One region of the Exiguobacterium sp. EA-TM-5 genome, then DNA from elsewhere that is predicted to be linked to it. Evidence: riboswitches for the same ligand, from Rfam matches in the RefSeq annotation. Region 1 holds a riboswitch; each other region holds the start of a gene.
What was found. A riboswitch is a leader RNA that binds a small molecule or an ion and turns the genes downstream of it on or off. The one in region 1 is predicted to bind lysine.
Positions count from the first base shown of each region.

Region 1 (10,211 bases):
CGACCGCGTGTTCTTTTTGGTCGTTGACGCCACGGAGCAAGATGTACTCGATCGTGATTTTACGGTTCGTCGTTTGAACGTAATAATCGATCGCTGGCATCAATTTCTCAAGCGGGATCGCCCGGTTGATTTTCATGATTTGCGTACGCAATTCGTTGTTTGGTGCGTGAAGCGAGATTGCTAAGTTGACTTGGAGTTTCAAGTCAGCAAACTTGTAAATCTTGTCTGCCAAACCACTTGTTGAAACCGTGATGTGACGTGCACCGATCGCAAGACCATTGTGATCTTTGATGACGTTCAAGAAGTCGACCATGTTGTCGAAGTTATCGAACGGTTCACCGATACCCATGACGACGACGTGGCTGACACGTTCTTCGTTACCGACTGCATCGAGGTGATGTTGAACGTTCATGATCTGTTCAACGATTTCGCCTGCCGACAAGTCGCGGCTCTTCTTGATGAGACCACTTGCACAGAAGCTACAGCCAATGTTACAGCCAACCTGTGTCGTAACACAGACAGAAAGACCGTATTTATGACGCATCAAAACCGTTTCGATCAAGTTGCCATCATATAATTTGAAGAGGAACTTGATTGTTCCGTCTGCTGATTCTTGCTTGACCGCTTCTGTCATCGAGTCAATCGTAAAACTCTGATCTAACAACTCAAGGCAATCCTTGTTGACATTCGTCATTTCCGCGAAAGTCGTGACACGTTTACGGTAGAGCCAATCCCATACTTGTTTGGCACGGAATGGTTTGTGCCCTTGATTCGATAACCATTCTGTCATCTGCTCAAGCGTTAATCCATAAATGGATGGTTTATTCATTTCAAAAGACCTCATTTCTTTTTCCAGAACTACAACATTCCTTTATCTTAGTAAAAATCAGCGCTTGACGCAACGTTCAAATCCTAAATGTTCACTTTCTGTAAAGTTTTTTCGTCACTTTCGATCAAATCGATAGACTACGACGTCCAAATTGAACGAACGCTCCCGTCAAGAAAACAAGACAAAGGACGAGTAAGGAAACCGAGTGGATAAGAAAATGGTCCGTTCCTTCTAATAACTGCGTCGTATTAAATAAGGAGAAGACGGATAGATAACGGAGCCACTCTGTCTTGTCACTCAATTCGGATAGGATTGTCAAAACGATAGAGAGGACTAATACACTACCTGAAAGTGAAAAAGCACGTCGTTCTTCGTCGAATAACGTCGCAATGAATAACGTAAAGGCACCCATCGCAAAGAGTAAAAAGAGAGCATTGACTTGAATCCGCCATAAGATGACATCATCGATTGAAATACCGGTCATCCACCAGTCAGCAACCATCAGTACAAGTCCGTTTAGTCCTACGAGAAGCGTACTAGCGATGCCCATGACGACAGCAACAGCCAGTGTGTATGCATGTCGCGTTATAGGTGCTGCGAGATAAACGATCAGTTCCCCATTATCAATTGGTCGGGCAACCAAGCGTGCCGCTAATGAGAGCAGGAAGAGACTCACAATGACTTGGAAGATCAGTCCGTAATAGTTGCCGCCGAGTAGATCCAGCACGTTATCAAACCCTGTCACCTTATCGTACTGGAAAGCTTTCAAGACCTCGGGGGGTAATGCTTCCAGTTTTGCTTCTAATAAACCCGTCTTCATCATCGATGGATAAAGTAGCGCAAGCATCAATAAGTAGAGACTCGTTCCAATCGCATAAGCAAGCACGGGCTTTCTGACTTGCTTGAACAACGAACGGATCAACAATATCACGATGACTCCTCCTCTCCGTAATAATGCAAAAAGACCTGTTCTAAATCATCTGCTGACGGACGGATCAGTTGTACATCATATTGGGTTAGGTAAGCAATCGCCTGATTTAAGCTCAGCGTCTCGTCCGTTTGAAAACTGACTTCTGTTCGCTTCGATTCCGTACCGATCTGCATCGCGAACTGTGCCGCCTCCACCTCAGTTCGGAAGACGATTGTGTACGTCTTGCGACTCGATCGAACCAACTCATGGATATCCGATTCGACGATGATACGACCCGCTTTGATTAAAGCCGCTCGATCGCAAGACTTTTCCATCTCCGGAAAGTGATGCGAACTCATCAAAATCGCTTTTCCCGCTTGCTTCTCCTGTTCGATCCACTCTAAAAAACGCTCTTGCATCAAAGGATCGAGTCCACTGGTCGGCTCATCGAGTAGATAAACTGGTGCATCCTTCATGAAACAACCGACGAGTGCCAGTTTTTGTTTCATCCCTTTTGACATCTTACGGATTTTTGTCTTCGTCTCAAACGGAAATCGTTTCAACAACAGTTGTCGTCGTGCCGGATCACTGCCATGCAACCGTTGCATCAAATCCAGCATGTCTGCTCCCGTCATATCTCCAGGTAAACTAATCTCGCCCGGCAAGTAACCGACCAACTGCTTCACTTCTTTACTTTGTGTCCAGCAATCAAAGCCGCCAATCGTCGCCTTTCCATCATCCGCAGCCATCAATCCCATCAAATGTCGGAGCGTCGTTGATTTTCCGGATCCGTTTGGTCCAATGAAACCAAAGATTGTTCCCGGCTCAACCGTAAAACTGACATCGAATATTCCACGCCCCGGTGCAAACTCTTTCGTGACATGCTCCAAGCGAATCATCATCCGACCTCCTTATTTTCCATTTCTCTCATCACTGTATTCATACCCGTTTTGAAGCAGTTTCTTCGGATCAAAACGATAGATGACAAATCGTTCGTCGTGATTTTTGTCATAAAAGTCTCGTAATCGAATCTCATCAATTTGCTCGAATACGGTATGTCGCTCCAAATATTCTCGATATTCATCGGTTGGGTAGTACAAGATGAGATCAACCGAACGCGAGGACCGCTCGACCGAACTTAAAATGTGATCGATCACTTTCATGAAAATTTGGGAAGAGAACGGATTAAAGAAATAAAACTTGTTCGCGTCCGCCGGAATGACGTATTGTTCGGCATACGCCTGTTCAAATCGTAAACTTCCCGAACGTCGCTTACGTCGACTTTCGTAATTCGCCATGTTCCGGAGCGCATCTTCGTAAAATTGTCCATTCATCTCGATTCCGATGACGGAGCAGTCAAAACGATCGTGTAAGTAAAAGTTCAATCGTCCTTTTCCGCAACCAAAATCAATGACAGTGTCTTGTTTTTGAAACAGATAGGTTTCGCATAATTCGTCTAGTGCTGCATAAGGCGTTGGTTCATAGCGATTGTAGTGACTAAATACACCATAAAGGTGTTGCATCTCGATCGTCTCGATTCGTAATTGTTGATCGTATTCTTGCTCATTCATTGTATTTTGTTCCTTCTTTCCGGCATTCTTTCCCTCATCGTACTATACTGAAGAAGTACGTTACTCGTTTTTTGAAAGGGGATTTTATGATGATCGTCGTTACGAACCGGATTAAAGTCAAAAAAGGGATGGCTGCTGCCCTCGCTCCTCGTTTTACACGTCCAAGTGGACTCGATACGATGGATGGTTTCATCCGTGTCGAAGTCTTATTGACACAAAACATCGAAGAGCATGATGAGATGAACGTCAACATGTACTGGGAAGACATGAAGAGTTTTCAAGCGTGGCGGGAGAGTGACGATTTCAAAGCGTCACATAGTCGACCTGCGAGTAGTGAAGCTGGAGAATCTCCGATGCTCGGCAGCGAAATTCTGACTTATGAAGTCGCTTCCGTAAAAGAACGCGCGCAATAAACCAAGAAGGACTCGATATGAGTCCTTTTTATGTACCTGTATAAAAAAAAGAGAAAGGGTTTAATTGTCTCAAATGGTATTATTTGTTATCATAATGCCATTACAGAGAGAGAGGATCTTACATGAATTCGTTAACTATATTTGAACATGCTATTCGTGCCTTACCTGACGACCGTACATTACGACGTGATGAATTATGGACGGATGCCTTTTTATTGCAACAGGAGAACGAACTGACCGTTTATTATTCTCCGATTGGTGAGTACGTCAATACCAAAGCAAAAGTCGTCATCATCGGGATCACACCAGGATTTGAACAGATGCGAATCGCTTTCGAAGAAGCGACGGATGCACTTCATCATAGCGTTTCATTGGAAGAGACGGCACGCCTCGTCAAATATACGGCAAGCTTTGCTGGAACGATGCGACGCAACCTCGTCCAAATGCTTGATACACTCGAACTTCCAGCATTACTCGGAATCGAGACGACGGCTACCTTATTTCATCAACATCAGCAATTACTGCATCCGACGTCGTTATTAAAACAACCCGTCTTTTATCGAGAAAAAAATTATTCAGGGCATCAACCGAAAATCAATCGTAGTCCTTTGTTGAGACACTATGCAGAGGAACATTTCGTTGCTGAGATCAATCAATTACATGAATCAGCGCTGTTGATTCCGCTCGGTCGTGTCGTCGAAGCACAAATTCGTAGCTTGATTCATGACGGACGAATTGAACAGCATCAGCTTCTTTCCGGCTTCCCTCATCCCTCTGGTGCAAACGGTCATCGAAAAAAACAGTTTGAAGAGAATCAACCGTACTTAATGAAACAGCTTATTCAACATTTTGCCGAATAAATAACTTTATCTTAAATTATCAGAATATATGGTTGAATCGCTTCTGAAATACATGATAAAGTGTCCATAAGAACAGAATATGACTATTCTATCGATGAGGTAGAGGCGCGATTTCAATCAGTACTTGGTCCGAGGATGACAACGAAGACGACTACAGGAAAGGTGACATCGCCGAAATGATAATATGTGTCCAACATATCGTCGTTGGTCGATTCGGGAAACACCCGATCGATTGCCATACATAGCAGTTGTATGGAGCGCTCCAATTCGGCTAAGAAAGACGCATCCAGCGAGGGTGTCGGCTTTGTTGCCGGTGCCCTTGCTTTTTTTATGCCGCGGGGTCTCATCTTTAAGTTATTTATTAAAGAGGAGGATATTTTTTATGGTCAACTATTCAGATTCCATCATCGCCCTTGTACCTGCTTTATTAGCTATCTTGTTGGCAATCTTTACGCGAAAGGTCGTTCTTTCGCTAGGTGTCGGCATTCTCGTCGGTGCCCTACTACTCCACCGTTTTAACCCGATCGATACGGTGACCTATCTTGGTAAGAACATCTTCAGCCTATTTTGGGCAGATGGTGCCTTGAACGAATGGAACGTCTTATTGCTTGTCTTCTTGTTATTGCTTGGTGTCCTTTCGACGTTGATCCAAACGTCAGGTGGTGCACGCGCTTTCGGAGAATGGGCAGCAACGCACGTCAAAACGGCACGTGGTGCTCGTTTGGTCGCATTCGGCCTCGGAATTTTGATCTTCATCGATGACTACTTCAATAGTCTCGCCGTCGGAAACGTCAGTCGTCCGCTTACGGATCGTCGTGGTGTATCACGTGCAAAACTTGCCTATTTGATTGACTCAACGGCTGCACCTGTCTGTGTCATCAGTCCGCTTTCAAGCTGGGGAGCATTTATCATCTCCATCATTGCTGGTATCTTAACGACGCACTCGATTACGGATTACTCGGCGTTTAGCGCCTTCATGATGATCGTTCCAATGAACTTCTATGCAATCTTTGCTCTTCTGTTAACACTTTACATCGCTTACTCTGGCATCTCTGTCGGACCGATGAAACAACACGAACGCCGTGCTGCAAAAGGTGAACTCTTCGATGCCTCAAAAGGCACACCGATGGGGATGGCAAAAGAGGTCAAGGAACACACGAACGGAAAAGTTCGGGATCTCGTCGTTCCAATCGTTGTTCTCGTCATAGCTACGATCAGCGCGTTACTCGGAACAGGTGCTCAGGCACTTGCAGCCGACAATCGCCCGTTCACTTTGATCGGCGCGTTTGAAGCAACAGATGTCACACGTTCACTCGTCGCTGGTGTTGTCATTAGTTTAATCGTTGCTTTCCTGATGTTGATCGGACGGAAGATTCCGGGACGCGATTACCGTGCAAGCATCGTTGCTGGTATGCGTTCGATGTGGCCGGCAGTCGTCATCCTGTTGTTCGCTTGGACGATCATCGCTGTCATCGGTGATATGAAAACAGGTGACTATCTCGCAAGTTTCGTTAGCAACTCGATTTCTGCTTCGTACTTGCCGTTCTTATTATTCTTAATTGCCGGCTTGATGGCATTCTCGACAGGAACAAGTTGGGGCACATTCGGGATCATGTTGCCAATCGGTGCGGATCTCGTCATGGCGGTCGACGCTTCTCTCTTGTTACCGACGCTTGCTGCTGTTCTTGCCGGATCTGTCTTCGGTGACCATTGTTCACCGATTTCTGATACGACAATTCTCAGTTCGACTGGGGCTGGATCCCATCATATCGATCATGTCACGACACAGTTACCGTATGCGCTAGTCGGTGCAGTTACTGCCGCTGTTGGTTATTTAGTCATCGGTTTCACGGAGTCTTCGGTCTTCGGTTTCATCGGAGCTCTTGTCACATTCGCACTCTTCGTCGTCGTCTTAAACGTTCTCTCGAAAAAAGGAGAAACCGCTTCGGATTTACAGACGGATTAATGTAACACTGTACGAAAAAAGGCATTGGATGCGCGCATCCAATGCCTTTTCTTATACTCATTCGTTTCACACCATCAATAAACACACATCATTTGCGAACGCTACTGGGTCTTCAAGCGGAAGTCCTTCAACAAGCAACGCTTGCTGATACATTAATTTTGTATAGTGTTCGAATTTCGAACGATCGTTTTGATACGCTGTTTCAAGGGATTGGAACACTGCGTGTGACGGGTTCAATTCGAGAATCTTGACCGCCTCTACTCCTTCGTTATTCGGCATTGCCTTAAGGATTTTCTCCATCTCGATCGAGACGGCGCCGTCTGTCGCAAAACAGACGGGATGAGATTTTAGACGCGTCGATGCTTTGACTTCCTTGACTTGTCCACTTAGCACTTCCTGCATCGCTTGGAACATCTCCGCTTGTGCGTCCGTCGTCTCTGCTTCTTCTGCTTCAATCCCTAAGTCGCTACTCGTGACCGACTTGAACGTCTTCTCGTTGTACGTCACGAGCATCTGGATCGCGAACTCATCGATCTCTTCCGTGAAGTACAAGATGTCGTACCCTTTATCACGAACGAGCTCGGATTGCGGTAACTTATCTAAACGATTCGTACTCTCACCAGCCGCATAGTAGATATGCGCTTGATCTTCCGGCATCGCTGCGACGTATTCCGCAAGCGTGATCAACTTCTTCTCCTTCGCTGAGTAGAAGAGGATGAGGTCCTGCACTTGTTCTTTGTGCATGCCATAATCATTATACATACCGAACTTCAGCTGACGTCCGAACGCTTGATAGAACGTTTCGTACTTCGCGCGATCTTCGCGCAGAAGGGCTTCAAGTTGTGTCTTAATCTTACTTTGGATATTTTTCGCGATCAGCTTCAATTGACGATCGTGTTGTAGAAGTTCACGCGAGATGTTGAGCGATAAGTCCTCCGAGTCGACCATTCCTTTGACGAAACTGAAATGGTCCGGCAGCAAGTCGCTACATTTTTCCATGATCAAGACACCGTTCGCGTAAAGCTCTAGGCCTTTTTCAAATTCCTTCGAATAATAATCGTACGGCGCCTGCTCTGGAATGAATAAGATTGATTGATAACGAACGGCACCATCGACACTGATATGAATGTGTTTTGCCGGTTTGTCGAAACCATACCGTTTCTCTTGGTAGAAGTTCGTATAGTCCTCGTCTGTCAATTCCCGTTTGTTCTTCCGCCAGATCGGTACCATGCTGTTGATTGTCTTGACGACTTCGACATCTTCCGTCTCGTCACTGCCTTCGATTGGCTGACGTTCGAGTTCCTTCATCTCGATTGGATAGCGAATGAAATCGGAGTATTTCTTGATGATGCTGCGCAGACGATACGTCTCGAGGTATTCGTCATACGATTCTTCGTCCTCATTCGCCTTGATGTGGAGCGTAATCTCCGTTCCGACGGTTTCTTTGTCGACTTCCTCGATCGTATAGCCTTCGACACCACGCGATTCCCATTTATAAGCGACTGCATTACCGAATGGTTTCGTAACGACAGTGACGACGTCTGCGACCATGAATGCGGAATAGAATCCGACACCGAATTGACCAATGATATCATGACCATCTTGTGCCTCGTTTTCTGCCTTGAAGGCAAGCGAGCCACTCTTCGCGATCGTACCGAGATTCTCTTCTAGTTCATCCTTCGTCATTCCGATTCCAGTATCACGAATGATGAGTTGACGCGCTTCTTTATTTGGTTCAATCGTAATTTTGTAGTGTTCTTTCTCGAACGAAATCGTCTCGTCCGTCAACGCTTTATAGTACATCTTATCCATGGCGTCACTTGCATTCGAAATCAATTCGCGCAGGAAAATCTCCTTATGCGTATAGATGGAATGAATCATCATCTCGAGCAATCGTTTTGATTCCGCCTTAAATTGTTTCGTTTCCATACTATTTCAGCCTCCCTTTTTTAGCACTCAATTATATAGAGTGCTAATTTCATCTCCTATTATTAGGGAGTTCAAAATATCTGTCAATCTCCTTTTTCACTATACTTCGCGACTTTTTCACGGACGAATCGTCCGATTTGACACAAGTGTTCTGCTGCCCCATATGTGCCGTGGCTAATGTCGTTTTTATCCTTCCGATTTCCAAGACCAATGAACTGCTCACTTGGTTTGAAGTGGAGTCCGATCACAGGTACCTGAAATTGTGACGAAAAACCGATTTGAAAGATCGCGTCTGGATAATCCGTCGGTTGATAGGTCGTCCAATCGATGTCTGGTTCAAGCTTTGCAAATCGTTCCGTGTGTTCCTTTCCAAGCAGGATGATTCCTTTTATCGAAAACAGTTCAAGCAGGCGCAATAGGAATGTCTGACCGAATGGACCATCTTCTAACACGCCACGTTCCTTGATCGCTCCCATGTAGTGGTGCGTCGGAAACGGAAAAAAGTCCAGATGAATGACTGGATCAAGTGTTTTCTCATAAAACGATGCACTAAATCCATTCAAGAATCCTTCAAGTTTACCGCCACCTGGTCGCCCGAACCATGTCCGGTAAATATTCGGTTGTTTGAAATAATCGTTGAAGCGCCGAATCGATTCCGTCAGTACCTCCTCTTGTAGATAATCATCCCATATCATGGATTGTGGACGTATGAAAAGCGGACCATACTCATCGAACCGTAGCGCTCCCGTTCGGTCTAAAAACTGTGCTCGGGACGGATTTGTTGCAATCGTCAACCAGCTACTCTGCGTCGCATCACCAAACCAGAGGACAGGTGTCGTTTGGTCAATCAACTCGCTTGAAAAAGCACTCTTTTCAAGTGTCATTTGATACTGAACGGCTTCTTGTAATAATTTTTTGGCAAGTTGCCATTGATCAGATGTCAGCGTTCTCATCTCCTTTTATACAACGATTGTGTTGTTGTAGATGTACCCCCTATCCTCTATCACTAGACGCATCGATGGGTTTAATCTCCATTTCTCCGGGAATGTTTCATAATGTTTCATAAGGTGAACGATACGACTTAGGAGGGATTTAGCAATGGGTAGACTCGAGCAAAAAGTAGCTGTTATTACAGGATCGGCAACAGGAATTGGACAAGCGACCGCGCTTGTCTTCGCAGAACAAGGAGCAACGGTCGTCTGTGCCGATGTCTCACTTGAAAAAGCACAACAAACAGTGGAACAAATTACAAAACAGGGTGGAAAAGCGGAAGCAGTCCACGTCGACGTCTCAGATGTCGAGAGTGTCGAGCAACTTGCGAAGCACGTCAAAGACACATATGGTACGGTCGACGTCCTCTTCAACAATGCCGGAATCGATGAACAAGGCGGGAAAGTTCACGAGTATCCAATCGATCTCTTCGACCGGATCATCGCTGTTGATTTACGCGGAACGTTCCTCGTCAGTAAGTTTTTGATTCCACTCATGCTCGATAATGGTGGCTCAATCATCAATACATCATCAATGTCTGGTCGAGCAGCTGACTTGAACCGGTCCGGTTATAACGCAGCGAAAGGCGGGATCGCGAACTTTACTCGCGCGATGGCAATTGATTACGCGCGTCACGGCATTCGTGTCAACTCATTATCACCAGGAACGATCGAAACACCGCTCATCGATACGCTCGTCGGTGAAAAAGAAAAAGAGCAAGGTAAACAATTCCGCGATGCGAA
Region 1 is NZ_CM132670.1:549,701-559,911, reverse strand. Features, by position in the region: gene rlmN (dual-specificity RNA methyltransferase RlmN) at 1-829, opposite strand, end outside; gene ACV3PA_RS02990 (ABC transporter permease) at 954-1,760, opposite strand; gene ACV3PA_RS02985 (ABC transporter ATP-binding protein) at 1,757-2,641, opposite strand; gene ACV3PA_RS02980 (methyltransferase) at 2,651-3,310, opposite strand; gene ACV3PA_RS02975 (heme oxygenase) at 3,400-3,723, shown strand; gene ACV3PA_RS02970 (uracil-DNA glycosylase family protein) at 3,846-4,583, shown strand; lysine riboswitch at 4,676-4,854, shown strand; gene ACV3PA_RS02965 (Na+/H+ antiporter NhaC family protein) at 4,966-6,549, shown strand; gene htpG (molecular chaperone HtpG) at 6,616-8,478, opposite strand; gene ACV3PA_RS02955 (PDZ domain-containing protein) at 8,562-9,431, opposite strand; gene ACV3PA_RS02950 (SDR family oxidoreductase) at 9,577-10,211, shown strand, end outside.

Region 2 (10,211 bases), 300 kb from region 1:
TCCGTCAGTAGCCAGTGCTATGTCGGATTGACGATTCCGGCGAGCGATCCAGTTGACGCCGATGATGATCAGAATCGTAAACGCGCTATATCCGAACAAGAAGGTAGTAGACATGAACGTCCCTCCTTAATCCTTATGAATGCGGACGGTCACATTCATACCAGGTCGAATGTCGAGCGATTTTTCTTGCGATAGTGACACTTTAACCGGAATGACTTGTGCGACTTTCGTGTAATTCGCATTTCCGTTTGAAGAAGGCATCATCGAGAAGGTTGAAGCTGTCGTCATTCCGATTTGTTCGACTTCACCAGAAAGTGTCGTGTCCGGATAGCTGTCGACATAGACATCAACGGTTTGTCCGACTTTGATTTCATCGATTTCTGTTTCTTCGATGTTTGCTGTGACCCAAAGGTCGTTTAAGTCAAAACCATAGGCGAGAGGTGTACCTGCTGCGACGAAGCCATTCTTTGTCGCCATCGACTGAACGATCGTTGCTTTAGACGGCATCGAAACAGAAAGATCTGTCGGTTTTTGTCCGGCTTGTGCAGTCATGATGTGACCAAGTGTTGCGCCGCTGTCGAGTGATTCACCAGTTTTCGCAGACCAGTCTGTTAATTTACCAGCACTTGGACTCGCAACGGTTATCATTTTGCCATCGATTTTTGCATTGTCTGTTTTGACATAGCTTGTGGCTTGATCGTAATAGTAGTATCCGACGACACCGCCACCAATCAAGACGATGAGAGTGACAACATTGATGATTAATAATTTTTTCATACTCATGGGTGTGTTAGCATCCTTTCTTGTGTACAATCGATTCAAAAAAAGTACTCCTCTGGGGGAGGAGTAATTAATATAGTTAATTATATGGATAGTTAGCTAACAAACAACCGACAATTTCCGACAAAATGTCGGAAAAATAAATGATAACGGATTCATTTATGAAAAGGTAATGAAAAAGGAGTGAAATGTGAATGAATGAGAGCCGTGATCCACGACCGAAACGGTCACGTGACCGTATTACAATGGAATTATTTCGTTTATTGAAGACGCATAGCTTCTCGAGTATCACGGTCAAGATGCTGACAGATGGGGCGGGGGTGAACCGTTCGACGTTTTACGCACACTATACAGATAAATATGATTTGCTCGACCAAGTGGTTGAGGAGCAGATGACGGCACTCGAACAGGCAATTCGAATCACAGGTACAGGAACCGTGTTTCCGACAGTCGAGCAGGTCAGTCGCTATTTTGCTCGGTTGTTCATTCATATTGAAGAAAATGAATTGTTTTATCAGACAATGCTCGTTCAAGGACCCATTAAAACGTTCATCTCGCGTTTTCTCGATACGTTGAAAGAGAATTATCGAATTGTATTTCGACCGCAAGTTGCAGAGGAGGCGACTTTCGTCGATCGAGACTTATTATTGAATTATGTTATTGGAGGGCAACTGGGATTGTTGATTTCTTGGTTACGAAACGATCGTCCATATTCAGCAGCATATATGGCGGAACAATTAAGTCGGATGATCGTCTTTGGAACCGTGGAAAGCATCGGTTTTCCTAAGGAAACGGAATAAGTTCATAAAAAAAAGACGCTCCCGCTAGGAAGCGTCTCGTATTCAGGCTTGTTGGAAGGCGAGTTCTTTCGTATAGATCGTACTCCGGTTTCGCCCGCTTTCTTTTGAGTAATACAGTGCTTTATCTGCTTGTTGTAATGCTTCAAGAGACGTATGGGAACCACTAGAATGCGCGATACCAAGCGAAATCGTAATTTGCAGATCAGGTACATCTGCTGTTGGGAATAGATTACGTGCAACTGTCGTCCGGGCTAGTTCTGCGATTTTTTGTGCTTCTTTTGCCGATGTACTTGGTAAGATGATCAAAAATTCTTCACCACCATACCGTCCGACGAGGTCGTCCGGTCGTGTCAAAGAAGCGAGCGTCATACCCAGTTGGCGTAAGACATCATCACCTGCGTCATGACCATATGTATCATTGACATGTTTGAAGAAGTCGATATCGATTAAGACGAGCGAATACCCTTGATCGGTTGAACCGACGAGTGATAGTGAATCGTCGAGGCGACGGCGATTGGCAAGTCCGGTCAAAGCATCCGTCATCGCAAGTTTCTGCTGATACTGGATGTTTTCAAAGTGACGGCGTAATTCCGTCAATAATCGAAAGGCGACGAATCCAGCTAATAGATTAAAGAAGATATAAGCGATCGAAATTTTAACGAATGTCGACCAGCTGTGCGTCAGAATGTAAATGGCGGGTAACGAATACAAAATACCGACCAACACCATGAGTTGAAAATGACGCATCGAGATGTGAACAAAGCGACGTATGATCCCGATTGTTATGATGAACAAGACAATGATCAGTGTAGATAGATAAAAACCTTCCATTTGCTCGACTGGTGTCAAAAAATAACGCGTCCCGATGATCATCACACCTGCAACGATGGCGCTTGGGAAACCACCAAACAACATGGCGATCGCAACGGGAACGATGCGCAAATCAACACGGGCGACATCGATCTGGATCCCATTAAACATTAATAAAACTGCAATCAGACCAGAGACAACCCCTAAGATGAGACGTGTGCTCCAGCTTGAATTGAGCGAAATACGTGGTTGATTACGAAACGGTAAGAACAAGAGAGTAATCGTTGTAAACAGTAGACAAAAGTTAATGATGAATTGATTCATGATGGACAACAAATCCTCCCAACTCCCCCAGCTAACAGATTTCCATATATATACTCTAGTTTATTCATCTAGGTAACGGTTAGATTGTGGGAAATGTTTAGGTAAAAAAGAAAAAACGGTAGAAAATCTACCGTTTTTATGAAGACGAAGTGAGCGTATCCTCATCCATCGTCAATAAAATTTTATCAAAGACACGAATCATCGTTTCGAGTTCTTCTTCCGTTAGGGTTCCGAAGCGATCTTGTAAATAATTTTTCCGGACAATTTCGAGTTCTCGAAATGCTCGTTCGCCGTCATCGGTTAAGGCGAGGACGATCGAACGACGATCTTCCGTCGAACGTGTCCGTGTGACATATCCTTGTTTATACAGCTTATCCGTCAAAGCAGTAACTTGGCTCGTTGCGAGCTCAAATTGTTCCGCGAGAAGCGTCGGGCGCTGAGGACCATTTTCTGAAAGGCTCCGTAAGATGAAGAATTCACTCCGGGTTGCTGTTCCTTCAAATAGTCGATTTAGTTCACGTCGCAGGGTACGAAGAATGACACGCATTTGTTCCTCGAGTCGGTAAGTTAGCAAATCACGTTCCTGTGGCATGCAAGCAGCATCCTTTCTCTCAGTGGACTTCTACCATTTAGTGTACTAAACATATCGGATTTTTACCATCGACTACCCGATATTCGAAAAAGGCAATTGACAATTTCGTGGCGGTTTGTGTAATATGGCGTAGTAATAACTAACTTAATTCAGTTCTCACTCAACCAGTGGGATGGAGGTTGCAGTTCTTAAGAGTACGGTTACGGATGTCGTCAAGCGACAAATGAGGTGACCTGAAAGGAAGAATTGCCGAAATCAATCATCGCTTTGAAGATGATCGATTGGGATTAGATCGAACAGGTCTAATACTGTCACAAGTCGGGTATGACCTACTTGTGGAGAGCTATCTTTCACGACGGTAGAATGAGGCGCATCCATTTTATTATGTTGCGTTCTCATCTTCCATCTGGAAGATGAGGGCGCTTTTTGTTTTTTTCATTCAAAAAGTGTCCTCTCAAAAATCTATACAGAGAGAAGCGAACGAAATGAACAATTTAGATGTTAACAAAACAACAGATTCAACAGCAGAAGGTTTAAAACGTGGATTACAAGCTCGTCATATGTCGATGATCGCTATTGGCGGAGCTATCGGAACAGGACTTTTCATCGCATCCGGTGCTTCCGTCGCAGCAGCAGGACCAGGTGGTGCGCTCCTATCGTATGCAATCGTCGGTTTAATGGTCTATTTCTTAATGACAAGTCTTGGTGAAATGGCAGCGTATATGCCGGTCGCTGGATCCTTCTCGACATATGGAACGAAATTCGTCGATCCATCGTTCGGTTTTGCACTCGGCTGGAACTACTGGTACAACTGGGCAGTCACGATCGCAGTCGAACTCGTTGCAGCACAAATCGTCATGTCTTACTGGTTCCCGGACGTTCCTGGTTTTTACTTCAGTGCTTTGTTCTTAGTACTGATGATTGGGTTGAACTTCTTCTCCGTTAAAGGGTTCGGAGAAGCCGAATATTGGTTTGCGATGATTAAAGTCGTCACGGTCATCGTCTTCTTAGTCGTCGGTGTTGCAATGATTTTCGGCGTCTTTACCTCAGAGCCACCGGTTGGCTTTAAAAACTTTGCTCTCGGGGATGCGCCGTTCGTCGGTGGGATTCCTGCCGTCATCGGGATTATCCTTGTTGCTGGATTCAGTTTCCAAGGAACGGAACTGGTCGGGATTGCAGCAGGTGAGTCGGAAGATCCGAAAAAGAACGTTCCAAAAGCGGTCAAACAAGTCTTTTGGCGTATTTTACTCTTCTACGTCTTCGCGATTTTTGTCATCGGGATGCTCATTCCGTATACGAGTCCGAACTTAGTTTCAAATGATATCACCGACGTAGCGGTTAGTCCGTTTACGCTCGTCTTTGAAAAAGCAGGTCTTGCATTCTCGGCAGCACTCATGAACGCTGTCATCTTGACGTCTGTCCTATCTGCCGGAAACTCAGGGATGTATGCTTCAACACGGATGCTTTATACACTTGCGCGTCAAGGCGATGCACCGAAGTTGTTCGCGAAAGTGTCAAAAAACGGTGTGCCGCGTAACGCCTTGCTCGCAACAGGAGCGATCGGTGCCCTCTGTTTCTTGACGTCGATGTTTGGTGGACAAGTCTACTTGTGGCTACTCAATGCTTCCGGGATGACAGGATTCATCGCATGGCTCGGAATTGCGATCAGTCACTATCGTTTCCGTAAAGGTTTCGTTGCACAAGGGCACTCGTTGAAAGACTTGCCGTACGTTGCACCAGCGTTCCCATTCGGTCCGCTGTTCGCATTCGGTCTTTGTTTCCTTGTCATCGTTGGTCAAAACTATGCAGCATTCCTCGCTGACCAAATTGATTGGGTTGGAATCGCCGCAACGTACGTCGGTATTCCATTATTCCTTGCTTTCTGGTTAGGACATAAATTCAAAAATCGAACGTCCGTCGTTCGTTATGACGAGATGGACTTCCCAGAACATCCACGCCAATCGTAATTAGTGAGCCACCTTCAAATGAAGGTGGCTTTTTAGATGTCGCTTCAAGTAAGATGAAAGAAAAACAGGAGGCGATCTTCGTGAATTACTGGTACCACTTTAAGCGTGCCTTCTTACCGATCGCGTTATTGCTTGTGACGCTTGCCTTGTATCAAATGATTTATCGTTTGAATAATATCTGGTATTCGCTTGGAGGACTTCTTCTTGTCTTTGCGGCGATCTACTTCGTCATGCGTCGCCTAAAAGCGAACCCGGAGGATTGAATGAGCAGGAAAGTCGAGTCCATTCTCTGAACGCGGTAAAATAGAAGCATACAGAGGAGGGGAAGATAGATGGCAAAAGCAATATTTGCAGGTGGTTGTTTCTGGTGCATGGTCAAGCCATTCCATAAATATGATGGTGTAGAGCAGGTCATTTCAGGATATACCGGTGGTCATACAGAGAACCCGACTTATAAAGAGGTCTGTTCGGAAACGACAGGTCACTTAGAGGCAGTCGAAGTGACGTACGATCCGTCCGTCATTACGTATGAAGAATTACTCGAGATTTTCTGGCGTCAAATCGATCCAACAGATGGTGGTGGTCAATTCAATGACCGTGGTGAATCGTACCAACCTGCAATCTTTTATGTCGATGAAGCGCAACGTGAAGCAGCTGAGCGTTCAAAAGCTGAACTTGACGCATCGGGACGTTTCTCACGTCCGGTCGCGGTAGAGATTCGTCCAGAAAAACCGTTCTGGCCAGCTGAAGAATATCACCAAGATTATTATAAAAAGAACCCGTTCCGTTACCAGATGTACAGTGTCGGCTCAGGTCGCGCAAAATTCATCAAAGAAGCATGGAAAGATCACGGGAAAGAGAAGGAACTAAAAGAGCGTCTGACACCGATTCAGTATAAAGTCACACAAGAGAACGGGACAGAGCCTGCTTTCCGTAATGAATACTGGGACGAAGAACGTCCTGGTCTGTATGTCGATATCGTGGACGGTACACCACTTTTCACATCGAAAGACAAATTCCAGTCGAACTGCGGTTGGCCGAGCTTCGCTAAACCAATCTCAGAAGATAAGATGGAAGTTGAACTCGATACAAGTCACGGAATGACACGGACGGAAGTTCGTTCTGCGAGTGCAGATAGTCACCTTGGTCACATCTTTGATGATGGCCCGACGGAACTTGGTGGTCTTCGCTATTGTATCAACTCAGCGGCATTACGATTTATTCCGCTCGAAGAGCTTGATTCGGCAGGATACGGGGAATATAAAAAACATTTCGAGTAACACGCAAGGAGCAGTCAAACGATTTCGTTTTGACTGCTCTTTTTTCAAATGGAGAGGAGAGAATCGAATGTTTCAGCCCGTGTACGAAGAGATTCGACAGATGACGATTGCGAAGGTTCTTGATTTTTATGATCACGAAATCCGTCAATTGGATGAGACAGCACGTCAGGAAAAGTACGACAAGATGAGTTTGAGTCCGTTTCGCTTTTTCCGAGGAAGTTCGCATCTTTTTTATTATGATGTCACTCGCATTCCACTCGGTTTTGATACACCGCAGGATAAACCAACCTGGATTCAAGGTGATCTTCACTTTGAGAACTTTGGTGTCCATGGAAATGCAAAAGGGGAAATCATTTACGACGTCAATGACTTTGATGAAGGATACTTAGGATCTTACCTGTACGATTTGATTCGAATGGCAGTCTCCGTTCGACTGTTTGCAGAAGAGGCGGGATACGATCCGACCCCTGCAATTCGCAATTATGTCCTGGAATACTTACACGATTTAAAAAAGTATGCTCTTGGAAAAGATCCAAGTGATGTCTGTTTTACACGGGATAATACGAAAGGACCAATCAAGAAGTTAATCAAAAAAGCAGAAAAGAAACGCGAGGAATTAATGGGAGAACGAACGGAACTAGTGGATGGCGTAAGACGATTTTGTACGCTCCCGGATATGGAAGCAATAGATGACGCGACACGATCGGCGATCGAGACTGCCTGGTCATCCTATATTGAGACGATTGACGTTGACGATCGTCGTGATGAGTCGTTTTATATGATCAAAGATATTGTCCGAAAGCTAGATAGTGGAACAGCGTCGATTGGTCTCGAGCGCTATTACATTCTGATTGAGGGGGAGGGAGGAGAAGAAGATTTGATTCTTGAGATGAAACAAGCACAAACTTCTGTTCCGTCATTATTTTTACCCGTTTATCGTCCAGAAGCTGAAACCGTTCATCAAGGACGAAGAATCATCACGTCTCAAAAAGCGATGCAGGCATATGAAGATCCATATCTTGGCTATCTAACGATTGGGCAAAAGGAATATTATGTACGGGAGCGCTCACCGTATAAGAAAAAACTAAAAGCTAAGCATATAAAAAGTCAGGAAGACCTTGAAAACGTCTTGTGCATTCAAGGTCAAATTACCGCCAAAGTCCATGCACGGGCGGATCAGGATGCCGGTATTAAAGAAAAAGTTTTAACGCATCATGCGGACGTCGAAATCATTCAGGCGATCGGTGTATCTGATACAGCTTTTTTGGAACAAATCGAACGCTGGTCAGAAGCCTATGTTGCACGAACAAAGCTGGATTATCAAGTGTTTTTGGAGTGGAAAAAGACGAGACAGACGATTTAAAAAGCGAATAAACTAAAGTATATTTTATCGGTGTGTAACAGATGTTACACATCGATATTTATTTATAGTTTTTTTGTTCTTTAACAGGTGAAAGCGCTAGTCAAAAAACAAATAGGTACAATGACCTATATCAATTTATCAGAAAACTTCGTAAATTTTTGATTAAGTTCTTGCGAACGACTCGCTTCGTAAGACAAATCACAAGAGAAATAGGGGGAAGTACATCATGAGTTTGACGCGGAAAAAAGATGTTTCCGCTATGATTGCTGCAAGTAAACGCAACAGTGGACTTGCTCGAAATCTTGGCGCAATGGATTTAACGTTTTTAGGAATTGGCGCCATCATCGGAACCGGAATCTTCGTCTTGACGGGAACAGGAGCTCTAACTGCAGGACCAGGACTTATCGTATCTTTCATTCTATCTGCCATCGCCTGTGGTCTAGCTGCTCTTGCTTACGCTGAATTTGCATCAACGATTCCGGTCAGTGGATCCGTCTATACGTACACGTATGCAACAATGGGGGAAATCTTCGCTTGGATCATCGGCTGGAACTTGATTCTAGAATATGGACTCGCCTCCAGTGCTGTTGCAGCCGGTTGGTCCGGATACTTCCAGTCTTTACTCGCAGGATTTAATATCCATGTGCCAACAGCACTTTCGGCAGCTCCGGGAGCAGTAGAAGGGGCGAAGACGTACTTTAACCTTCCAGCGTTCTTAATCCTCTTTGCCATTACGGCACTGTTGTCGATGGGAATCAAGGAAACGAAGCGTGTCAATAACATCATGGTTGTCATCAAATTAGCCGTCGTTGTTCTCTTCATCGTTGTAGGGGTCGGCTACGTTGAACCTACGAACTGGGCACCATTTACGCCATTTGGTTGGGGAGGCGTCTTCTCCGGTGCTGCGATCGTCTTCTTTGCTTATATTGGTTTTGATGCCGTCACATCGGCAGCAGAAGAAGTTCGCGATCCGCAAAAGAACTTGCCACGCGGTATCATTGGTTCGCTCGCTGTCTGTACGATTCTTTACGTCATCGTTGCAGCGATCATGACAGGTATCGTACCGTATCAAAAATTCGAAGGTATTGATCATCCAGTTTCACTTGCGATTCAAATGGCAGGTCAAAACTGGGTTGCTGGTTTCATCGATCTCGGTGCGATCCTTGGGATTACAACAGTTATTCTTGTTATGACATACGGAATGGTTCGTCTTGCGTTTGCTATCTCGCGTGACGGGATGTTCCCGAAAGTCTTCTCTGAAGTGCATCCGAAGTACCAAACGCCATTCAAGGCGACTTGGATGATCGGACTCGGTAGCTCACTCGTCGCTGGATTCGTTCCACTCGATGTCATCGCGAACCTCGTCAACATGGGAACACTCGCAGCGTTCGTCTTGATCTCTGTCGCTGTCTTGATTCTTCGTAAGACACAACCAGATCTCCCGCGTGCTTTCAAATGTCCGGGTATGCCGTATGTGCCAATCGCAGCAATTGCTTCGTGTCTTTTCTTAATGTTTAACTTGAAGCTCGAAACATGGATTGCTTTCGGAATTTGGCTCGCAATCGGTTTAGTTCTTTACTTTAGTTTTGCGCGTAAGAGTTCGAATTTGCATCCTGGAAACATGCCTGCAGCGGAACTCGCTGTTTCGAAAGAGGAAGAGTAACACACCAAAAGACCCGATCGCCTCAAAGCGACCGGGTCTTTTCTCGTATTATGAAAGTGGAACAGGTCCTTTGACGCGGACCGCATCGAATTCACGACGAATGCTTTCATTGGCTCTCGCTTCATCTTCTGCCGACCAGCCGAGTTCGCTACGCATCAAGGCGAGAACACCATCTGCGTACTGTTCAGCGTGAGGGAAATCAAAGAAGACGGCCGAGGCACGACGGTTCAAGAAGTCGCCGGGTTGCATGACGAGTTCAGCTTCTAATCCATATAAAAGGGCGCCGAACCAGTGTAACGGTAATTGATAACGAGCCGCCTCGTCGCCACGTGTCCGAATCAACTCGTAGACACGTTCGACGTTCGTACCGTAACGTTGGATGAGCCATGTCGCCTCATTCGGTGACAATCCGAGTGCTTCTCCTTTTGGTTGTTGTTCCTTCAAGTAACGGGCAAATCCTTTACTTCCTTGTGGATGACCACCACCAAGCAAGATATCGTGCGTACGCGAAGCGAGATAAATTCGATTTTCTTCTGTCTTGAATTGGTCTGCGACCATATCGATGATGCGTTCTGCCATCTTTCGGTAACCGGTCAACTTACCACCAGCGATTGACATCAGCCCTGATTTCG
Region 2 is NZ_CM132670.1:251,601-261,811, reverse strand. Features, by position in the region: gene ACV3PA_RS01340 (DHA2 family efflux MFS transporter permease subunit) at 1-114, opposite strand, end outside; gene ACV3PA_RS01335 (HlyD family secretion protein) at 127-783, opposite strand; gene ACV3PA_RS01330 (TetR/AcrR family transcriptional regulator) at 975-1,580, shown strand; gene ACV3PA_RS01325 (diguanylate cyclase domain-containing protein) at 1,623-2,714, opposite strand; gene ACV3PA_RS01320 (MarR family winged helix-turn-helix transcriptional regulator) at 2,851-3,306, opposite strand; lysine riboswitch at 3,472-3,660, shown strand; gene ACV3PA_RS01315 (amino acid permease) at 3,792-5,273, shown strand; gene ACV3PA_RS01310 (hypothetical protein) at 5,354-5,536, shown strand; gene msrA (peptide-methionine (S)-S-oxide reductase MsrA) at 5,606-6,553, shown strand; gene ACV3PA_RS01300 (DUF2252 domain-containing protein) at 6,621-7,916, shown strand; gene ACV3PA_RS01295 (branched-chain amino acid transporter BcaP) at 8,143-9,579, shown strand; gene ACV3PA_RS01290 (glycerol-3-phosphate dehydrogenase/oxidase) at 9,628-10,211, opposite strand, start outside.
Region 2: another riboswitch for lysine. It lies ahead of ACV3PA_RS01315 (amino acid permease); the one in region 1 lies ahead of ACV3PA_RS02965 (Na+/H+ antiporter NhaC family protein).

Region 3 (10,211 bases), 600 kb from region 1:
GACATATAGCGGAACCACTCCTTCTCATGATGCGAAGCACTCGGAATCAAGGATTTCTTCAGTACAACGATTCTATTCGATTTCTTTAATCGAAACGTAAATTGACATTTCATTAAATGTACGGATAATGGAGATTAGCGAACTTTACGGAAAATTTACATGAAAATGAGGGTTTACATGATGGAAACGCGATCCGCACGAAAGAGACAGCCAAGTGCTGGCAAGATGTTCATGAAAGTCGTCGCTGCACTCGTCCTGCTTGTCACAATCATCGGTTCTGGTTACGCTGGAGCTGTTTTTATTAAAACGCAAGAAACATTGGCAAAGACGCAAATTAAGATTCCCGGCTCAAAAGTGAGCTCTAAATATGATGATGTACCGTCTGAATCGTTCTTGATTCTTGGAACGGATGAAACGAAAAAAAGTAAAGAACGCAATGAACCGGCACGATCGGATGTCATGATCGTCGGAATTTTAAATAAAAAAACGGAACAATTAGTGTTGACGAGTATACCGCGTGATTCGCTTGTGAACATTGATTATTCGAAATATGATGTCCCGTATGGCAAGACAGGTGTCGAGCAAGATAAAATCACACATGCGCATTATTTCGGTTCGATGGATAAATCGAATTCGTACAATGGGATTAAATTAGCGCGCGAAACGACAGAAAACCTACTTGGCATTCAAATCGATCACGTCGTCAAAGTCAATTTCCAAGGATTCGTTCAATTGATCGATGCGTTGGATGGCGTCGACATTGATGTGCGTTATGCGTTCAAAGAGCAAGACTCTAAACGTAAAGCAGGTACCGTCACCGTCAATAAAGGGATGCAACATCTAACAGGGGAACAGGCACTGGCTTATGTCCGGAACCGTCATGACGATCCGCTTGGGGATATCGGACGCGGACAAAAACAGATGCAAGTCATTCAAGCGGTCGCCAAAGAAGCGGCAAGTTTCCGTTCCCTCAGTGCATACCGTGATATTTTAGATGCTGTCGGTGATAACGTCGAAACGAACTTAGGTCCGAATGATTACACACGCTTAGCAGACTTCACAGCAGCATTACGGAATACGACGGAGTATCAACTCGCTGGAGAAGGCTACATCGGGATCAGCGGGAAATGGGAATACCATCTCGATCCGAATCAATTGGAGCAAGTGAAAAGTAACTTAGCAAAAGCGATGCAAGGTCAAGAAGTCGAACCGATCAAGGAAGATACAGACCCAGCACAAAGTACGACAGAAGAACCAGTGACGGAGACAGAAGCCGTTCCTGCACAGTAATACACACTAAAAATCCCCTTGTATCGTCACTATACGACGATACAAGGGGATTTTTAGCGTTGACGTTCCATTTCGACTGTGAAGGTATATCGGTCTCCCCGGTAAGCGGAGATGACGTATTCAAATGGTTGTTCCGTCGCGAGATACGTTAGTTGCTCGACGGATAGGACGGGCGAAGAGGTCGATAGACCAAGATGACCTGCTTCCTCCTTCGTCGCGAGACGTGATTCGAACGTTTGACTCGCGCGTCCGAGGTTTAATCCGCTCGCTTCAGCAAAGGCATAGAGCGATGCGGTCGCGACGTCTTGATCGAGTCCGGGTAGGAGTTGTTCCGGGATGTAGACGGTCTCAAGAGCAAGCGCTTGCTCATCGGCGATTCGTAAACGTTTTAATTCATATACCGATGCCCCTTCGCGAATCCGGAGCTTATTCGCAATCGTCATCGAGGCGTCGATGATTTGATAGGAGAGAAGCGCACTTGTTGGCTCAAGTCCGAGATGTTCCATCTCTTCTGAAAAACTTGTTAATCCCGATAGTTGCATGACGATTTTTTTGTTCGCGACGAATGTTCCACGTCCTTTTTGACGAATCAAGTAACCGGCGTTGACCAAGTTTGAAATGGCTTGCCGGACCGTCATTCGGCTAATTTGATGTGCTTCCGCAAATTCGCGCTCGGACGGAATTAGATCGCCAGGTTGAAGAACACCGCTTTCGATTTGTTGTTTTAAGGCAGCTTCGATTTGATAGTAAATGGGGAGTGGTGAATTTTTATTGATATGCTGAATCACGGCATTTCGTCCCTTCGCGATCGGTAGTCTTTCATCTAGTGTACTAGGAAAAAGCCAAGCCGACAAACGATTCTGGATGAAATATGGCATAATACAGAGTGAAACTGACAGAGAAAGGTGGTCGAGGCATGCGCCCCGAACAAATAGAATCCGATGTCCGAACCTTTCAGACATCCATTCGCACGACAAAACAAGTAGATGGATATTGGGTTGCTTTAGAGAAAAGTTACTTCTATCCGGAGAGCGGTGGACAACCAGCGGATCGTGGTACTTTAAACGATCAACCTGTCCTTGACGTTGAAATCGAAGACGGTGTCGTCTGGCATCAACTGGCGACGCCACTTACAGGTGACGTCACAGGGATCGTGGATGATGCTGTCCGGATCGACCATGCAGCACAGCATACGGCGCAACATGTCATCTCTGCGATTTTACAAGATGAGTCTCAGATCAAAACACTCAGCTTTCGGACGGGAAGTGAGGTTTCGACGCTTGATATCGAGACATCCGAATGGACAGCTGTGCAACAAGAACAGTTAGATCGACGATTACGTCAAGTGATTGAACAAGGGTTGCCGATCACGGCGACAGAGTATGATGAGGCGGAAGCACTTCAATTACCATTACGGAAGACACCACAAGTTGAGGGACGGATTCGAGTTGTTCAAATCGGCACACTCGATTATAGTGCCTGTGGTGGGACGCATCTTGATTCAACGGCACAGCTCGAGTTAATTCTCTTTACTGGAGTCGAACGAATTCGTGGGAACATTCGTCTTTCTTATGTTGCAAAAGAACGGGCTTATCAACTTCTGCAAGCAGAACGCCATGCCTTGCGGGAAGCGGCGCAAGCCTTATCGATTAAACCAGTTCAGATCCTAGAAGCCGTCCAAGCGTTACAGGACGATCAGAAAAGATTCACGAAACAAGTCGAACAAGCGCAAGAGCAGCTTGCTGCTCTCACACTTGCTAACGCTCTAGAACAACAAGAAGGGATTCTTGTGTTTGAACATCTAGATGAAGAAATCAAGGTTTCTGAGCAACTCGCTAAAGTGATTCAAGAAGCGGGACGCATTGGTGTCGTTTGGAACGAAACGTCGAATAAGTTATTAATGAGTAGTCCAGGTGAACCACATCTCGGAAAATTCGCCAAATCACATGTCCAATCATTTAATGGACGCGGCGGTGGAAGTGCGATCCAAGCACAAGCGCAATTTACGAATCGGGATGATGCGATGGCATATGTCGATCGATTACGGGAGGAATATCAGTTATGACAGTCATTCAAGTACGTACAGCAGAACAACATCAAGCCGTTCGGATGATTCGTGAACGTGTCTTCGTTGAGGAACAAGGTGTACCACGCCATCTTGAATACGATACACACGATGAGACAGCGATTCATCTGCTTGTCTTAGATGAGCAGAGCCGTCCAGTCGCGACGGGGCGCACACGTCCATATGACGACCAACGCATGAAGGTAGAGCGTGTCGCGACGCTTTCAACAGCGCGAGGAAAAGGATACGGTGGCGAGTTGATGCAGGCGATGGAACGTGTCGCACGTCGTGAAGGTAAACAATTGCTAACGCTCGGTGCGCAAGTTCAAGCGATCCCATTTTATCAAGGGCTGGGCTATACAATCGTCTCCGATGAATTCGACGATGCAGGTATCCCGCACCGGACGATGGAGAAGAAAATGTAATCAATTTTGAAAGAAATCCTGCAAAAAGGGTTTCTTTTTTTTGTTTTCTATGTATATATATAATTCATAATGAATTTTTATACAGACAGATGAATTTAAAACCAGGAGGGAATTATACATGTCGAAACAAAAATTGATCTTAGCGTACTCTGGGGGACTCGATACATCAGTAGCCATCAAATGGTTGAGCAAGGACTACGACGTCATTGCATTATGTATGGACGTCGGTGAAGGAAAGGATTTAACTGTCATCAAAGAAAAGGCACTTCTCGTCGGTGCGATTGAATCGATCGTTCTCGATGTGAAAGAAGAATTTGCAAAAGATTTCGTCTTACCAGCACTTCAATATGGGGCGCATTATGAAAATGCCTATCCGTTGATTTCAGCGCTTTCGCGTCCGTTAATCGCAGAAAAGCTCGTCGAAGTCGCGCATGAATATGGTGCAACGGCTGTCGCACACGGATGTACCGGAAAAGGGAACGACCAAGTCCGGTTCGAAGTTTCGGTCGCAGCACTTGATCCATCACTCGAAGTCATCGCACCAGTTCGGGAGTGGAAGTGGTCACGGGAAGAAGAGATCGCCTATGCGAAAGAAAACAATGTGCCGATTCCAATCAACCTCGACAGCCCTTACTCGATCGATATGAATCTTTGGGGACGGAGTAATGAGTGTGGCGTCTTAGAAAACCCTTGGACAGAACCACCACAAGATGCTTACGCGTTGACGGTAGCACCAGAAGACGCTCCAGATCAGGCGGAAGAAGTCATCATCGGCTTTGAAGCAGGAGTTCCAGTTTCGATTAACGGCACGACGTATCCACTCGCGAAACTGATCACGGAACTGAACATCATTGCTGGGGCGCATGGTGTCGGACGGATTGACCACGTCGAGAACCGTCTCGTCGGAATCAAATCACGTGAAGTGTACGAGTGCCCTGGCGCGACTGTTTTACTGAAAGCACACGCCGCACTCGAGACGATCACATTGACGAAAGACGTCGCGCATTTTAAACCGTTGCTTAGCAAACAATATGCAGAAACGATTTATAACGGTCTCTTCCACGCACCATTGACGAAAGGTCTGAAAGCGTTCTTGACAGCAACACAGCAGGACGTCACAGGAGAAGTTCGGGTCAAGTTGTTCAAAGGAAATGCTACCGTGACAGGTCGTCAGTCTGCTGTCTCGCTTTATGATGAGAAGCTTGCCACGTACACGAAAGAAGATGCGTTTGATCATGAAGCTGCAAAAGGATTCATCAAATTACACGGTCTTGCTGTTTCGACGCATGCGAGCGTACATCGTCAGGCGGGTGTGACGAAATGACCAAACTCTGGGGTGGACGTTTTACGGAAAGTGCTTCCGCTCAAGCGGAAGCCTTCGGAGCATCGATCACGTTCGATCAAAAGTTAGCGCGTGTCGACTTGAAAGGGAGTCTCGCTCACGCGCAGATGTTATGTGAACAAGGAATCCTCGCTCAAGACGAATGGACGCAAATCGAGCAAGGATTAAAGCAACTGGAAGCGACAGTAGCGGATCATGTGTATACGCTAGCAGATGAAGACATTCATATGAATCTCGAGCGTCTATTGACGGAACAGATTGGTCCAGTCGCAGGTAAACTGCACACGGCACGGAGTCGAAACGACCAGGTCGCAACCGATTTGCATCTATGGATGGAGCAACATGTCGAAGCATTGACGACGGCATTGCGTGAGCTCCAATCGGTCATCACGGAACAAGCTGAACAACATATCGAGACGGTCATGCCGGGTTATACACATTTGCAACGGGCGCAACCCATCTCTCTTGCCCATCACTTGCTTGCGTATTTCTGGATGTTCGAACGTGACGTCGAACGGTTGACGGACAACCAAAAACGAATCCGGAAATCACCGCTTGGTGCAGGAGCGCTCGCCGGGACGACATTCCCGATTGATCGTTTCCGTTCTGCGGAGTTGCTCGGGTTTGAGTCGATCTATCCGAACAGTTTAGACGCCGTCTCCGATCGGGACTTTGTCATCGAATACCTCGGGATTGCCTCGACCGTCATGATGCATCTATCACGTTTTTGTGAAGAGATCATCATCTGGGCGTCGCAAGAATTTGGCTTCATCGAGTTGTCCGATGCCTTTTCGACAGGATCGAGCATGATGCCACAAAAGAAAAATCCGGATTTCGCTGAATTGATTCGTGGGAAAACAGGGCGTGTCTACGGTAATCTGATGGGCTTCTTGACGACGATGAAGGCATTACCACTCGCTTACAATAAAGACATGCAAGAGGATAAAGAAGGGGTCTTTGATACTGCAGATACCGTCCTTCAGTCCGTTCAAATCTTTACCGGAATGATTGAATCCGCGACGTTTAAGACCGAAGCGCTCAAGAAGGCGACAATGCAAGACTTCTCGAATGCAACGGAACTCGCCGACTACCTTGTGACGAAAGGCATACCATTCCGGGAAGCACATGAAATCGTTGGGAAGGCTGTCCTTTACTGTGTACAGAATGGCTGTTTCTTGAAAGATTTGAACCTCGAGACGTATCAAACATTCCATCCTAATATCACAGAAGACGTTTATCCGCTCCTCGATCCGGTTCAAGCAGTTGCACGCCGGACAAGCTACGGCGGTACAGGGTTTGCTGCTGTTTCAGAGCAACTCGAAATTGCCAAACAACATCTTGCAAATTGACGAATTTTGAAAAAAATCAGCCAAATGACTGGATTTAACAAAAGATGTCTGCTATAACTGTAACTAACAACCGACAGATAGAGGCGCGGATGACATGAGTAGCATCATTCTTGAAGGCAAGCATGCCGAATGATGTGAAAGGGGAAGTCCGCCGAAGTGAACGAGAAGATGCTTACTCTTGTTTGCTGGTACAACGGTTAAGATCCGTTGTACTGCCGAAACCGATGTTTCGGAGCGCTATCTTACGTAAAAGAACGAATGACTTTGTCTTCGTTTGTCCGATCGTGATAACGACGGGCCGTAGGAACGCTCCTACCGGCCCGTCGTTTTTTTCTGTATCGGGACAAAGGAGATAGGATTGTGACAACTGTACTTAAATTTGGTGGAAGCTCGGTTGCGACTGTCGAACAGATTCAGTCTATTGCGAATTATTTGAAGAGTCGCGCAGCCGAAGGTGAAAAACTCGTCGTCGTCGTATCGGCGATGGGCAAGATGACAGATTCTTTGATCGCTCAGGCGCAAGCCATCACGGATCGCCCTGAGCGGCGAGAACTCGATCGGCTGCTTGCCATCGGAGAAGAACAGACGATTTCATTACTCAGCATCGCCCTCAACTCACTCGGCGTCAAGGCGTTATCGCAAACAGGCGCACAAGCAGGGATCAGCACGATGGGTGTGCATACGAAAAGTAAGATCAAACAGATCGATGGAGATCTATTACGACAAAAACTCGAAACGTACGATGTTGTCATCGTTGCCGGTTTCCAAGGTGTCAACGAACTTGGTGACGTGACGACACTTGGACGAGGCGGATCGGATACGACGGCAGTTGCCTTAGCAGCAGTCCTTGATAAACGCTGTGAAATCTATACTGATGTCGACGGTGTCTATACTGCTGATCCACGGATCCATGCCGCGGCTCAACCGATTCCCTACATCTCATATGACGAGATGATGGAGATGAGCGCCCTCGGGTCGAAGGTCATGGAAATGCGGAGTGTCGAGTTAGGAAAAAAATACGGCGTGCACATCTTCGTCGGGAAAACACTTGAATCGAAAAGGGGAACATGGATCATGGAAGCGACGGAAACAATGGAACAAAAAGCGGTGACGAGTGTCAGCGTCACGAAGAACGTCTTGACGGTGTCAATCAAACACGTACCGCAAACAAATGCAGCAGTAGCCGATATCTTCGAACTGTTATCCAATCGCCACGTCAACATCGATATGATCAGTCAAACGACGTTCGACAGTGACATTTTCTTATCGTTCTCATGTCCACTCGATGAGGAAGAATTTCTCGATGAAGCCTTAAAAGATATCATGGATCGCTTTACGACAGTGAAGGTCGACCGTCATAACCAACACGCGAAATTATCTGTCGTCGGAATCGGGATGCGGGATGCAACAGGTGTTGCTTCGAAGTTGTTCGCAATCTTCCGAGCAGAGAATATTCCGTTCTATCAAGTTACGACATCAGAAATTAGTATCTCATACACGATTGCACAAGCAGACATTGAACGAACGGTTGCAGCGATTGCAAACGCGTTCGAGTTATAAGGAGGAGAACAGGATGTATCATGTAGCAGTCATCGGAGCAACCGGCGCTGTCGGTCAAAAAATGTTACAAGTACTAGCAGAACTGGACTTCCCGGTCAGCCGCTTGTCCGCTTACGCTTCTGCTCGTTCAGCAGGGAGTACGGTACAGTTCAAGGGAGAAGACATTACGATCCAAGCACTGACACCAAGTATCACGGAAGACGGGATCGACGTTGCGTTGTTTGCGGCGGGCGGGACGATCAGTGAGCAATATGCACCGTTATTAGCTGAAAACGGAACACTCGTCGTTGATAATTCAAGTGCTTTCCGGATGCAGGAGACGATTCCGCTCGTCGTACCAGAAGTCAATCCACAAGCGATTCAAACGACAGACCGTTTGATTGCGAATCCGAACTGTTCGACGATTCAATCGGTCGTTGCATTAGCGCCACTCCAGTCACTGGGATTCGAGCGTGTTAACTATACGACGTACCAGGCTGTATCTGGTTCAGGTCAAAAAGGGATCGAGGACTTGGCACGCGGGGCACGCGGAGAAGAACCCGTCAATTATCCGCATCCGATTCACGATAACATCTTGCCGCATATCGACGTGTTCCTAGAAAACGGTTATACGAAAGAAGAGCAGAAGATGATTGACGAAACACGGAAAATCTTCAATCTTCCAGCATTACCGGTCAGTGCGACGTGTGTTCGTGTTCCAGTCACGAATTCTCACTCGGTTGCGATTAACGTTACGTTTACGCAACCGACGACGGTTGAAGCCATCCGTGAAGCGTTAGAAGGTGCACCAGGCGTCGTCCTCGTTGATGATGTCGCAAACACGCGTTACCCGATGCCACTCGATGCAAGTGGAACGGACGATGTCTACGTCGGACGGATTCGACAAGATGATAGTCTTGCGAACACATTCCATCTCTGGTGTGTCGCCGACAATATCCGAAAAGGTGCTGCGTCAAATGCCGTGCAAGTCGCACGTCAAGCGATCGAACAGTCGATTCATTCATAACAAAGGAGGAGTTCTTCATGTTCAAAGGAGCAGGTACAGCGCTCGTTACACCATTTAATGAAGCAGGCGAGTTAGATCTACACGTATTTGAACGCTTGATCGAGCAACAACTCGCAGCAGGTATTCAGGCGCTTGTCGTCGGGGGTACAACAGGAGAAGGGTCGACCTTAACGAATGCTGAATTCGAGCAACTTCTGACGACTGCCGTTCAAATCACGGCAGGACGCGTACCGGTCATTGCTGGAACGGGTTCGAACAACACGGCAGCAACGATCGAGAAGACATTACTTGCAGAACGTCTCGGTGCGGACGCAGCGATGCTCGTCACACCTTACTACAATAAAACATCACAAGCCGGTCTCGTCGCGCACTTCACGGCAGTCGCCGATGCAACAGAATTGCCGATCATGCTATACAACGTTCCATCACGAACTGGCGTCGCAATCGCTGTCGATACAGCGGTGACGTTAGCACGTCATCCACGGATTCAAGCCTTTAAGGAAGCAAGTGGAGACGTCAGCTTCATGGGAGAACTGATGGCAGCGATTCCGGAAGACTTCGCGGTCTTCTGTGGAAATGACGATCAAATCCTGCCGTACATGGCATGGGGCGCACAAGGTGTCATCTCAGTCCTCTCGAATCCGTACCCGGCAGAGACACAAGCGCTGGCTGAAGCCTTACTGGCACAAGATCTCGTGACGGCGCGTCGGATTCAAGCCGACTTGTTACCAGTCATCGGTGCTTTGTTCAGTGACGTCAATCCGATTCCAGTCAAAGCATCGCTTGAAGAACTTGGTTTTGCAGTTGGTGCGCCGCGCTTGCCGCTCGTCCGTCAATCGGAAGCGGGTCACGCGCATTTACTCGAAACGATGCATGCTTACAAAGGAGTGGTTCGATGAAACTCGCGTTACACGGTTATGGTGCGACAGGACAGTATGTCGTCGAACTAGCGCCACAAAGTGTTGTTGCAATCGTTGACCGGACGAAGTCATCCGATACGATTTCTTCATACGCGGAGCTAACAGAGATGTCAGAGAAAGTTGATGCGATCATCGACTTTTCACATCCGAGTTTGCTACCGGATCTACTCGCTTATGGACTAGCGACAAAAACGCCACTCGTTATCGCAACGACTGGTTTTTCTGAAGCAGAACTTGCGTCGATCCAAGATGCT
Region 3 is NZ_CM132670.1:3,071,054-3,081,264, reverse strand. Features, by position in the region: gene ACV3PA_RS16155 (LCP family protein) at 178-1,290, shown strand; gene phnF (phosphonate metabolism transcriptional regulator PhnF) at 1,344-2,078, opposite strand; gene ACV3PA_RS16145 (alanyl-tRNA editing protein) at 2,207-3,355, shown strand; gene ACV3PA_RS16140 (GNAT family N-acetyltransferase) at 3,352-3,780, shown strand; gene ACV3PA_RS16135 (argininosuccinate synthase) at 3,899-5,104, shown strand; gene argH (argininosuccinate lyase) at 5,101-6,471, shown strand; lysine riboswitch at 6,542-6,719, shown strand; gene ACV3PA_RS16125 (aspartate kinase) at 6,832-8,031, shown strand; gene ACV3PA_RS16120 (aspartate-semialdehyde dehydrogenase) at 8,045-9,037, shown strand; gene dapA (4-hydroxy-tetrahydrodipicolinate synthase) at 9,055-9,936, shown strand; gene dapB (4-hydroxy-tetrahydrodipicolinate reductase) at 9,933-10,211, shown strand, end outside.
Region 3: another riboswitch for lysine. It lies ahead of ACV3PA_RS16125 (aspartate kinase); the one in region 1 lies ahead of ACV3PA_RS02965 (Na+/H+ antiporter NhaC family protein).